DNA from 3 places in the Streptomyces sp. NPDC006516 genome. Region 3 is predicted to be linked to each of the others. Evidence: riboswitches for the same ligand, from Rfam matches in the RefSeq annotation. Region 3 holds a riboswitch; each other region holds the start of a gene.
The links. A riboswitch is a leader RNA that binds a small molecule or an ion and turns the genes downstream of it on or off. The one in region 3 is predicted to bind cobalamin.
Positions count from the first base shown of each region.

Region 1: another riboswitch for cobalamin. It lies ahead of ABZY45_RS05675 (cobalamin biosynthesis protein); the one in region 3 lies ahead of cobN (cobaltochelatase subunit CobN).
Region 2: another riboswitch for cobalamin. It lies ahead of ABZY45_RS31265 (ABC transporter substrate-binding protein); the one in region 3 lies ahead of cobN (cobaltochelatase subunit CobN).

Region 1 is NZ_JBEXPD010000001.1:1,286,597-1,290,619, forward strand. Features, by position in the region: gene ABZY45_RS05665 (putative cobaltochelatase) at 1-159, opposite strand, end outside; gene ABZY45_RS05670 (cobyric acid synthase) at 156-1,739, opposite strand; gene ABZY45_RS05675 (cobalamin biosynthesis protein) at 1,736-2,680, opposite strand; cobalamin riboswitch at 2,812-2,941, opposite strand; gene ABZY45_RS05680 (hypothetical protein) at 3,090-3,311, opposite strand; gene ABZY45_RS05685 (inorganic phosphate transporter) at 3,324-4,023, opposite strand, start outside.
Region 2 is NZ_JBEXPD010000016.1:149,017-153,039, reverse strand. Features, by position in the region: gene ABZY45_RS31270 (iron chelate uptake ABC transporter family permease subunit) at 1-91, opposite strand, end outside; gene ABZY45_RS31265 (ABC transporter substrate-binding protein) at 136-1,206, opposite strand; cobalamin riboswitch at 1,237-1,424, opposite strand; gene ABZY45_RS31260 (hypothetical protein) at 1,684-1,869, opposite strand; gene ABZY45_RS31255 (acyl-CoA dehydrogenase) at 1,866-3,713, opposite strand; gene ABZY45_RS31250 (carbohydrate kinase) at 3,752-4,023, opposite strand, start outside.
Region 3 is NZ_JBEXPD010000007.1:99,559-103,581, reverse strand. Features, by position in the region: gene ABZY45_RS20420 (precorrin-8X methylmutase) at 1-128, opposite strand, end outside; gene cobG (precorrin-3B synthase) at 174-1,475, opposite strand; cobalamin riboswitch at 1,657-1,812, shown strand; gene cobN (cobaltochelatase subunit CobN) at 1,846-4,023, shown strand, end outside.

The sequences.
Region 1 (4,023 bases), on a different contig from region 3:
CATGAGCGCGGCCAGCGCCCGCACGGCGGTGGACTTGGCGGTGCCCTTCTCACCCCGCACGAGGACCCCGCCGACGGCCGGGCTGACGGCGTTGAGCAGCAGCCCGAGCCGCAGATCGTCCTGGCCCACCAGGGCGGTGAAGGGATACGGGGTACTCACGGAGCCTCCTCTGTCGCAACGACACCTGCATGATCGGACCCGCCCGGCGCCCGGGCGGCGCGTGGCTCCGGCACGGGCGGCGCGCCCGGCGCGAGGAACGGCAGCCCCGCAGGCGCCCCCCGCTCGATGAGCCGCCACAGCGCGTCCGTGTCCGCGTGCTCCTCGATCAGGTCCCCCAGCCGGTCCAGCTGTTCCTCCCGCAACGCCCCGAAGCTCGTGTCCGGCGCCGCGGTGAACCGCCGGCCCGAGGCCCGCGCGACCTCGGCCAGGAACGCCCGCCGGAACGCGTCGCTCTCCAGGGAACCGTGCCAGTGCGTCCCCCACACCGAGCCCACCCGGCACCCGTCCAGGAACGGCTCACCGCCGTGGACATCGGCGACGCCGTGGTGGATCTCGTAACCTTCCACCGGCTCCCCGAGCGCCGAACCGGCAGGCCTCTCCAGGACCTTCTCCCGGCCGAAGCGGACGCGTACGGGCAGCAGCCCGAGCCCTTCCACCAGTCCGGCCCGGGACTCCACGTCGTCCTCGATCCGTTCGCCCAGCACCTGGAACCCGCCGCAGATGCCCAGCACCGGCCGTCCCTCCGCGGCCCGCCGCACCAGGGCGTCAGCCAGGCCCCGCTCCCGCAGCCAGGCCAGCGCCTTCACGGTGCCCCGCGTCCCCGGCACGATCACGAGATCGGCGTCCGCCAGTTCCTCGGCCCGGTCCACGAACCGCACCACCACACCGGGCTCGGCGGCCAGCGCGTCCACATCGGTGAAGTTCGACATCAGCGGCACGGCGCACACCGCGACCCGCAGCACGTCCTCGCCGTGCGGGGGCGCCACGACCGACTCGCGCACGGTCCCGCGCATCGAGACGCGCAGCCCGTCCTCCTCGTCGATGCCCAGCCCGTGGGCGTACGGGAGCACCCCGTACGTGCGCCGCCCCGTGAGCCCGAGCAGCATGTCGAGGCCCGGCTCCAGCAGCGAGACGTCCCCGCGGAACTTGTTGACGAGGTACCCGGCGATCAGCGACTGGTCCTCGGCGCTCAGCAGCGCCGTCGTACCGAAGAACGAGGCGAACACACCGCCCCGGTCGATGTCGCCGACCACCAGGACGGGAAAGCGCGCGGCCCGCGCGATGCCCATGTTCACGATGTCCGTACGCCGCAGATTGATCTCGGCAGGACTGCCCGCCCCCTCGCAGATCACGGCGTCATACGTGCCCCGCAGCTGCTCCAGGCAGTCCACGACCGTCCCGAGCAGCGCCTCCTGGCGTCCGCCGTGGTAGCCGCGCGCACTCATCTCGCCGACCGGCTTCCCCATCAGGACGACCTGGCTGGAGCGGTCACCGCCGGGCTTGAGCAGCACCGGGTTCATCAGCGCCGACGGCTCCACCCGGGCCGCCTGCGCCTGCATGGCCTGGGCCCGGCCGATCTCCGCGCCCTCGCGGGTGACGAAGGAGTTCAGCGACATGTTCTGCGCCTTGAACGGCGCGACCTTCACTCCCTGGCGCACCAGCCAACGGCAGATCCCGGCCGTGACGACGCTCTTGCCCGCGTCCGAAGTGGTGCCGGCCACCAGCAGCCCGCCGCTCATCTGCCCCTCCGCCCCATGGCCAGCCGCCCTGCCGCGCACACGGCGAGGGCCAGCACACTCACCCGGCGCGAGAGCCGCGCCGCGCGTTCGATGTCCGTGACCCGCACCTCGCGGCCGGCCTCCCCGTTGAGCACCGGCCGGTGCTCGACCCGCCCGCCGTACGCCAGGGTCCCGCCGAGACGCACGCCCAGCGCCCCCGCGAAGGCGGCCTCCACCGGGCCCGCGTTGGGGCTCGGGTGCCGGTCCGCGTCGGCCCGCCAGGCCCGGACGGCCTCGCGCGGGCGCCCCCCGCAGGCCACGGCGAGCGCCGCGGTCAGCCGGGCGCCGGGCCAGCCGGCGAGGTCGTCGAGCCGCGCGGAGGCCCAGCCGTAGCGCCGGTAGCGGGGCGACCTGTGCCCCACCATGGCGTCCAGGGTGTTGACGGCGCGGAAGGCGACCAGGCCCGGTACACCGCCGAGCGCCCCCCACACCAGCGCGCCCACGACGGCGTCCGAGGTGTTCTCGGCGACGGACTCCACCACCGCGCGGGCCATCTGCTGCGCGTCCAGGGCCTGCGGGTCGCGCCCGCACAGGTGCGGCAGCCGCTCCCGGGCCGCCTCGACGTCCCCTGCGGCGAGCGCCCCGCCGACCGCGCGCGCCTCGCGGCCCAGCGACGTGCCACCGACGACGGACCAGGTGGCGGCGGCGGTCAGCACCACGGCGGCGGCCGGGCGGTTCCGTACGGCGCGGGTGGCCAGTGCCGCGGCAGCCGTGGCGCCTCCGGCGCAGACAAGGGTGTGCAGCGCGCCCCAGCCGCGGTGATCGCGCCACAGCCGGCTCTCGACGCCCGCAGCGGCACGCCCGAAGGCGGCGACGGGGTGGCCCCGCCGGGGATCACCGAGCAGCAGGTCGCCGATCAGGCCGGCGGCGGCGCCGTACACGAAGATGCGGTCGGCTCGCACGGCTCAGCCGGCCGTCGCGCCTCGAAGGGCCTTCGTGGCGGGTGGCGGTGCGGTGACCGACGCAGGGCAGCCAGACATGGCGTATGTCCTCACTCAGGGTCCGCGCCCTGGTTCGACGTGACCGGCGACGAGAGTCTCCTGGCTCCCGGATCCGCAGTTCCTCCGGCCTTCCAGTCCGCGTCTGCGGACCGTGACTTCCGTGTGGAGGCTGCTCCCCGGTGACAGTGGCGGGACCGCGCCGGATTCGCACCGGCTTCCTCTCCTGTCGCCGTAAATGGCTCCGGCAGTCCACCACGCCCCACGAAGGCCCGTCAACCTGCCGTTGACCTGCGGGGCTTCAGTGTGCTGAGACGCACACCGGGCCGGACACACACGGGGTGTGTCCGGCCCGGCCGGGTCCGCCCAGGGGTCAGGCGACGATCAGGTAGATGCCGTACGCCACCGCCGCCGCGCACAGCGCGAAGCAGGCGTACGCGCCGGTGCGCGCCAGGACACCGGTACCGCCGGCCTGCGTCGTGGACGCCTGCTTCGCGAGTCCCGTGATGCCGAGGGTGAAGAGGCCGACCAGTGCGACGGTGACCACGAGGCTGACGCCGAAGACGGACGCGAGAGCTGCCCAGTCGATGTTCATGTGGATCTGTCCTTACACCGTGGCCGGCCGCTCGGCCGGGGTCTCGGCCGTCGGGGCGTGGATGGTGGTCTTGAGGTCCGGGACGCTCACGCCGGCGGGCGGCGGGCTCACGGCCGCGATGGCGGTCGTGACGACGCCCGCGGGCTCACCCTCGGTCGCGTTGACGTTGGTGTGGTCGACCGGCTTGCGGCGCGACAGGAGCCAGATGGCGCCGGACCCCACGACGAGCAGCACGGCGACCACCGCGACGCCCCAGGAGCCCTGCTTGGTCAGGAACTCGGCGCCCGCTCCGACCAGACCGGCGGCCGGGAGCGTCAGACCCCAGGCGATGAACATCCGGGAGGCGGTGGACCAGCGGACCACGCCCCCCTTGCGTCCGAGGCCCGCGCCCATGACGGCACCGGAGCAGGACTGGGTGGTCGAGAGGGAGAAGCCGAGGTGCGAGGAGGCCAGGATGACCGTGGCCGCGCTGGTCTGGGCCGCGAAGCCCTGCGGCGGACGCAGGTCGGTGAGGCCGCTGCCCATGGTGCGGATGATGCGCCATCCGCCGAGGTAGGTGCCCAGCGCGATGGCGATACCGGCGGAGGCGATGACCCAGACCGGCGGGTTCGAGCCGGGGGCGAGGACGCCGCCGGTCACCAGGGCCAGGGTGATGATGCCCATGGTCTTCTGCGCGTCGTTGGTGCCGTGGGCGAGCGAGACGAGACCGGCC
Region 2 (4,023 bases), on a different contig from region 3:
CGACCGCCACGGAGAGGAGCAGGAGGGCCACGCCCGCGGCCCACACGAAGCCCTGCCGCAGGGCGCGGGCACCGGCCGCCCTGCCCGCCAAGGGCGCCTGACCGACGCGTACCTCCGGGGCCTGTGCGGTGCCGGTCACCCCGCGAGCCCGAAGGAGCGCAGCCCGGCCGCGACACGCTCCACGCCCTCCACGGTCCGGATGGCGGGATTCATGGCCTGCCCGCTGAGCAGGACGTACCGCTTCTTCCGGACGGCGTCCATGTTCCTCGTCGCGGGGTTGGACTCCAGGAAGGCGATCTTCTTGGCGGCGCTCTCCGCCGTCTGCGACTTCCGGGTCAGGTCACCGATGACCAGGACGTCGGGATTGCGGTCGGCGACGGTCTCCCAGTTGATCTGGGGCCACTCCTCGTGGGTGTCGTCGAAGGCGTTCTCCGCGCCCAGCTCGCGCGTGATGATGCCTGGCGCACCGCAGCAGCCCGCCAGGTAGGGGGCCTCGGAGTTGGCGAACCAGTAGAGGAGCGAGGTGCCGGAGGCGTCGATGCCGTCCGTCGCCTCGGTGATCCGGGCCTCGAGGCCGGCGACGAGGGCGTCACCTCGCTCCGGTACACCGAACACCCGTGCCAGTTCTCGCACTTCGGTGTAGACGCTGTCCATGGTGAGGGGCTTCGTACGGGAGCCGTCGCCGCTGCCGCTGTTGTCCTTGGCCGCGCAGTCGGCGGGCGAGACGTAGGTCGGTACTCCGAGGTCCTCGAACTGCTCGCGAGGTGCCACGCCTCCCTTGCCCAGGGTCGATTCGAACGAGGCGCTCACGAAGTCGGGCTCCTGGGCGAGGACCTTCTCCGACGAGGGGCGGTTCTCCGCGATGCGGGGGATCTTCGCCTCGGCCTTCTCGAGCCCCTTCATCACGGGGTCGGTCCAGGTCGAGGTGCCGGCGATCCGGTCGGCGAGCCCGAGGGAGAGCAGGATCTCGGTCGATCCCTGGTCGAGGGAGACCGCGTGGCGCGGAGCGGCCTCGACGGTGACGGTACGTCCGCAGTTCTTCAGCGTCACCGGATAGCCGGCGCCGCTCCCGTCCGACGCGGCTTCGGTGGGGCCGCTGCCGCCGCCGCAGGCGGTCAGCAGGACGAGTCCCGTCAGGAGCACGGCTGTTCGGCGTACGGTGCTGGCTATGGGCGGCACGGAGTCCCTCGGCGTCTCTGGGCTCATGCGCGGAGCCCGTACGGAGTTCCGCTCCCGGTACGGAAGCGGCGTGCCAGCAGGTCTTCGGACTCGGGTTCGTCCGGACGGGGCGCCTTCCCAGGGCACCCGAGGGTGTCCCAGTGGCCGTGGCCCCGCCCGTCCCCCTCACCGCTGCGCGTCAGCTCCGGATTCGCACCGGATTCCCTGACTCCACGTGGAGTGTGACTGGCGTCTGCAAGCTATCACGCGGCGCGGCGGCCACCGGCGGGGCCTTGGCCGGTACGGCGGAGCGGCCGTCGCCCTCCGCCCCTCCGTACCGGCGGCCTCCGTACCGGCGGCCTCTCTACCGGCGGGTCCCCCCGTCCCGGCAGCCTTCCGTGCCGACATGCCTTTCGTGCCGACATGCCTGTCGTACCGACGTCCCCTTCGCGTCGGCAGTTCCCCGGCCGGGCCCACGGTGCTGGGCCTTGTAGGGGCTCTCAGCCCGGGCAGGTCGCGAGGCGGTCAGCCCTTGGGGCGAACCGATTCGCCTCTGTCCGGCGAAGGCGCGTTCCCCTGGGTGAGGACGGAGAGTGCGGACACCGTGCCCCAGTACGCGAGCAGGACGATGCGCAGCCCCAGGATCTCCAGACCCTCCATCACCCGGACCCCTGCGGACCACCCACCACCGGCCGGGTGCGAGGCGCTCATGGGGCGTCCGTCCGGGCGGTGTTCCACGGTCCGCTGGGGTCGTCGTAGGCGTCGGCGTAGCCGGGTCCGGCGATCGGCCAGTCGGCCAGCAGTTCGGCGGGCAGGGCGAAGGAGTCGGCCAGTTGGGGGGCGTGCTCCGCGACGGCGGTGATCAGTTCCTCGGTGATCTCGGCCAGGGCCTCGGCCTGATCGCCCCTCAGCAGGCCCGCGGCCAGCAGGTCGCCGCTGTTGCGCGCCACCCACTGGGTGGCGAACAGCCGCTCCAGCTCCCCGAGCCGCTCCTTGGCCGCACCTTCGGGCAGGGCGGCGCGAGCCTCGGCGTATGCCTGAGCGGCATGGCGGTACGCATAGGCCTCCACGCCGCGCAGGGCCGGCCCGGAAGCCGCGTTCCACTGCGCGAGGGCCTCGGCGCCGGGCACCCTCAGCGCGCGTGCCCTGGCGCGGGTGAACCAGATGTCCTCGATCGCGGCGAGGAGCCGGACCAGGAAGCGCGGGTCGGAGAGGTCGCCCGGCTCCGCTGCGGGGGCGGCGTCCACGCGGGCGGGCCGGTCCGCGAGGAGCAGGTCGGCCGCGGCCTTGGCGTAGAGGGCGATGTTGTCCCCCTCCGCCGTGATGGCGCCCTCCACGCCCGTGACGAGTTCGGTCATGCCGTTGTTCTCCAGCAGGGCCTGCGCTCCGCAGCGTTCGCGGCTCTCGACGATGACCTCGCGGGCCCGCCAGGTGATCCAGGCCTTGGCGACGTCGACGAGCCTCCCCGCCTCGGTGCGGCCTTCCCCTTCCGTACAGCTCTCCCATCGCTCCTGGGCCCTGCGGTGCAGCAGGCTCATGGCGAAGACCGTGGCCATGGCGGAGGCGAGCGGTCCGTGGTGGGTCCGGTGGGCGTTGACCGGTACCGGCGGCGTACGCCGGGAGCCGGAGATCATCCGGTGGCCGCCGTACCGCACGGCGACCGCCAGCGTCGCGCGGGCCGAGCCCGCCGCGCAGGCACTCATCGAGACCCGGCCGTGGGTGACCCGTCCGATCGAGGTCAGGAAGCGCCGCCGCCTGTCCCCGGGGCCGGTCCGGAACTCGCCCGGGGGCCCGTCGGGCTCGTCGGGTTCCAGCAGCGCGTCCCGCTCCACGAACAACTCGTCGAAGGAGGTCAGGCAGTGGTCCACAGGGCTGCCCATCCGGGCCGGCAGCCGCCGCACCCGGACGCCGGGCAGCGCGCGCTCCGCGTCGGTGAGGTGTACGAGGAAGAGGCGCACCCCGTGGTCCGAGCCGTCGGCCACCAGGCGCGCGGCGACCAGGCCGGACTTGGCTCCGCCCGCCGGGCTGGTGTTGGGCATGAACTTCTGCGCGCCGGCGTTCGGGGTGTGCAGGACGAAGCCGTCCCGCTCGCGGTCGTACGTCGCGGTGGTCTCCATGGCGGCGGCGTTGTTGCCGTGCGCCACTTCCGTGCAGAGGAAGGTGCCGATGCGCCGCATGGACAGATAGTCCGACAGGTCACGACGGCCGGCGCCGTCGTGGTCGAGGAGGCTGCCGAGGAAGAGGTTGTAGTGGATGCCGGCCACGGTGGTCAGCGCCGGGTCGACCGGGCCGAGCCAGGCGTGCAGCGCGGCCAGGGCGCGCGGGTCGGCGGCGAGGCGTGCACCGCTGTCGAGGGAGAGGTTGAGGACCCGCAACCGGTCGTAGGCGAGTTCCAGTCGCTCTTCGGGCGTTCCACCGGGGCGGCGGCGGAACGGTTCTGTGCTGATCAGCCGCTGCCAGAAGCCGTGCTCGCGACGGTGTTCCGGACCGAGGAGGACGCCGGTCAGCAGTTCGGTGGTGGACGGTGGGGCGGTGTCGGTGAGGGTCACGGTCATACGGACTGAACGACGGGGGCGGGGGCGAGGACACCCTGTCACCCCGATGGTTCGGGGAAGGGCGCGCTGGTCAGGGCATCTGCCAGCTCCTCCTCGTCCGGGGGCAGGGCACCTGCTCGCCGGACGGTCACGGCGGCGGAGGCGACTCCGTGGCGCAGTACGTCTGTCAGGGTGGCCGCGTCCATGGAGCGCAGCCGCGCGCGGCCGCGCTCGCCGAGCAGCCGGTGCGCCGCCAGGGCGTGCAGCGCGCCCGACATGAAGGCGTCGCCCGCGCCCACGGTGTCGGCGACCCGGACCGACGGCGCGCCGA
Region 3 (4,023 bases):
CAGGCGTGGATCATGCGGACGGCGACCTGGCTCACATCGGCGGGCAGCCCTGCCAGATCCGCTTCCGCGCGGATGGTGGCGAAGGACTGGCGGTAGATCGCCGGTCCGTCCTTCTCGTACTGATGCACAGTGCTGTCGCTTTCTTCATCGAACAGGGGGGTCGTACCGGATGGTCAGGTGTGCGTGTCCCGGGCGGCCGCCACGGCGGCGGCGAGCGCGGCCGGGTCGTCCCGGACCGTTGCAGCCTCGGTGCTTCGGTCTCCCCGCACATGGGAGATCCGGTGTCCGCCGGGGGTGACGACCACGTCGATCCACTCCCCGTGCGGGTGGCCGCACCGGCGTTCGCACCCGGACCAGTACACAGGGAGCCGTCCAGCGGGTCCGACGGCGGCCCCCGCGTCGGCCCGTACGTCGGCCAGCGACTTCGCACAGCCGGGGCGGCCGATGCAGGCCCCGACACCGGTCCAGGGGGAGCCGGGGCCGGTGATCAGCCCGGCTCCGGAGAGTTCGGTCAGCAGCTCGTCCGCCCGCGCGGGCGGGATCCCGGTGAGGACGGCTCCGCGCCAGGGGGTGAGGCGCAGTTCACCGGCGCCGGACAGCAGCCGCCACTGCGCAGGGCCGAGCCGGCCCAGCGGTACCCCCACGGACAGAGCGGCCTCGTGCGGGGGGCCCGGGACGCGTCCGGGGGCCGGGGCCAGGGCTTCGGGCGGCCGGGGCCGGATCCCCGTCACGCAGGTGATGCCGGCCGGCCCGAACCGGCGTACGACATCGCCGGTCAGCGCGGTGACCGCTTCGGCACGCAGGTCCTTCGTCCGCCAGGCCCCGGTCTCCTCGGCCGCGTCCAGGAAGGCCTCGGCGGCGAGGAGCGCCGCGCGGGGGGCGGCGGCGCGGGGGACGCGGAGGACGGCCTCGCCGCCTCCGATGCGCAGGAGTGCGTCACCGGCGGCGTGGCCTATGAGTGTGAGATCCGCGCCGAGGGCGTCCACGTCGCCGCGGCCGTCGTCGAGTGCGAACAGGAAGCGTCCGGAGAGAGCCGTGGCCCGGTCGCTCGTGCAGAGGAGCCGGTCCAGTTCGGTCAGCCATGGTCTGACGTCGGCGGCTCCCAGGCCGTCCAGCCCCGAGAGCGGGGAGGCGACCACGTTGCGCACGCGCTCGTGCCGCTCGGAGGGCAGCAGCCCGGCCCGGCTCAGCAGACCGGCCAGCTCCGCACCGCAGTCCTCGGCGAGTCCGCGTACCTGCACGTTCCCCCGCGACGTGAGATGCAACTCACCGTCACCGAGCCGCTCGGCGGCCTGCCCCAGCGCCGCCGCCTGTCGGGGCGTCAGCACCCCGCCGGGTATGCGGATCCGCGCCAGCGCACCGTCGTCCGCCCGGTGCAGCCGCAGTGCGCCGGGGCACGCGTCACCGCTGCTCCGGGTGCACGCGGTGCCCGGAGACCGGGGCGTCAGGGGGGAGGCGGACATGGCGGCGAGCATACCGACCGTGACCGGGACGCACCCCTACGGTCACTGTGACCTACGGGACACCTCACCACGGGCCCGGCACCCACGCCGCCGGCCAGAACCCTGGGGCCCTGCCGGGCCTCGGGACGGTCCGGCCGGAGCACTTCGGGCCCGTCCGGGCCGGGGCCGTCTGGTCAGACCCCCCCACCCGACGCCTACTATGCCTAGCGGCGGTCCGTTCGGCCCGCCATCGCCAGACGGCGACATGGGAGGAAGCCCGGTGAGATTCCGGCGCGGTCCCGCCACTGTGAGCCCGGCCCCGCGAAGGCCGTGCGAGTCAGGAACTCCCGCCGTCCGACAAACCGCCCGGGGCGTGGACACCCCGAGGAAGGGCTGACGCCGCATGATCCTGCTCCTGTCGACGTCCGACACCGACCTGCTGAGCGCCCGTGCCTCCGGTGGTCCGGTCGGCTTCCGCTACGCGAACCCGTCCCGGCTCTCCGTCGAGGACCTGCCGCAGCTCCTGGACGGCACGGACCTCGTCGTCGTACGTCTCCTCGGTGGTGTCCGCGCCTGGCAGGAAGGGCTCGACCAGGTGCTGGCCACCGGCCGGCCCGTCGTCGTCCTCACCGGCGAACAGGCCCCCGACGCCCAGCTGATGGCCGCCTCCACCGTGCCGATCGGCATCGCGGCCGAGGCCCACGCCTACCTCGCGCACGGTGGCCCCGCCAACCTGGAGCAGCTGGCCCGCTTCCTCTCCGACACCGTGCTGCTCACCGGCCACGGGTTCGAGCCGCCCGCCCCGGCCCCCGCGTGGGGACCGCTGGAGCGGACCGCCCGGGACGTCGACGGCCCGACCGTGGCGGTGCTCTACTACCGGGCCCACCACATGAGCGGGAACACCGCGTTCGTCGAGGCGCTCTGCACCGCCGTGGAGGACGCGGGCGCCCGCCCCCTCCCGCTGTACGTCGCCTCGCTGCGCACCCCCGAACCCGAGCTCGTCGAGGAACTGCGGGCCGCCGACGCCATCGTGACGACCGTTCTCGCGGCCGGAGGCACCAAGCCCGCCACCGCGTCGGCGGGCGGGGACGACGAGTCCTGGGACGCGGGCGCCCTGACCGGCCTGGACGTCCCCGTCCTCCAGGCGCTCTGCCTCACCAGCCCGCGCGCCGCCTGGGAGGAGAACGACGAGGGCGTCTCCCCGCTCGACGCGGCCACCCAGATCGCCGTACCCGAATTCGACGGCCGCCTGATCACCGTCCCGTTCTCCTTCAAGGAGATCGACGAGGACGGCCTGCCCGCGTACGTCGCCGACCCCGAGCGCGCCTCCCGGGTCGCCGGGATCGCCGTACGGCACGCGCGACTCCGCCACATCCCCGCCGCCGAGAAGCGGATCGCGCTCGTCCTGTCCGCCTACCCGACCAAGCACTCGCGCATCGGCAACGCGGTCGGCCTCGACACCCCCGCCAGCGCCGTCGCCCTGCTCCGCAGGCTGCGCGCCGAGGGCTACGACTTCGGGCCGGAGGAAGAGATTCCGGGCCTGGTCTCGGGCGACGGCGACGAGCTGATCTACGCGCTCATCGACGCCGGCGGCCATGACCAGGAGTGGCTCACCGAGGAGCAGCTGGCCCGCAACCCGGTCCGCATCCCCGCCGCCGACTACCGCCGCTGGTTCGCCACCCTGCCCGCCGAACTCCGCGAGGCCGTCGAGCAGCACTGGGGCCCGGCACCCGGCGAGATGTTCGTCGACAGGTCCCGCAACCCCGAGGGCGACATCGTGCTCGCGGCCCTGCGCCGGGGCAACCTGCTGATCCTCATCCAGCCGCCGCGCGGCTTCGGCGAGAACCCGATCGCGATCTACCACGACCCCGATCTGCCGCCCTCGCACCACTACCTGGCCGCGTACCGCTGGATCGCCGCGTCCGCCGACGACAACGGCTTCGGCGCGGACGCGATGATCCACCTCGGCAAGCACGGCAACCTGGAGTGGCTGCCCGGCAAGAACGCTGGCCTCTCCGCCGCCTGCGGCCCCGACGCCGCGCTGGGCGACCTCCCCCTCGTCTATCCGTTCCTGGTCAACGACCCCGGTGAGGGCACCCAGGCCAAGCGCCGCGTGCACGCCACCCTCGTCGACCACCTCGTGCCGCCCATGGCACGCGCGGACAGCTACGGCGACATCGCCCGCCTCGAACAACTGCTGGACGAGCACGCCCAGATAGCCGCGATGGACCCGGCGAAGCTCCCCGCCGTCCGCGCCCAGATCTGGACGCTGATCCAGGCCGCGAAGCTCGACCACGACCTGGGCCTCGAGGACAGGCCCGAGGACGAGGGCTTCGACGAGTTCATCATGCATCTCGACGGCTGGCTCTGTGAGATCAAGGACGTCCAGATCCGCGACGGCCTGCACGTCCTGGGCGGTGCCCCCGCCGGCAAGGACCGCGTCAACCTGGTCCTCGCCGTCCTGCGCGCCCGCCAGATCTGGGGCGGCACGTCCTCGCTGCCCGGCCTGCGCGAGGCACTCGGCCTCGACGAGTCGGCGGCGACCCGTACCGCGGCCGACGAGACCGAGGAGAAGGCCCGC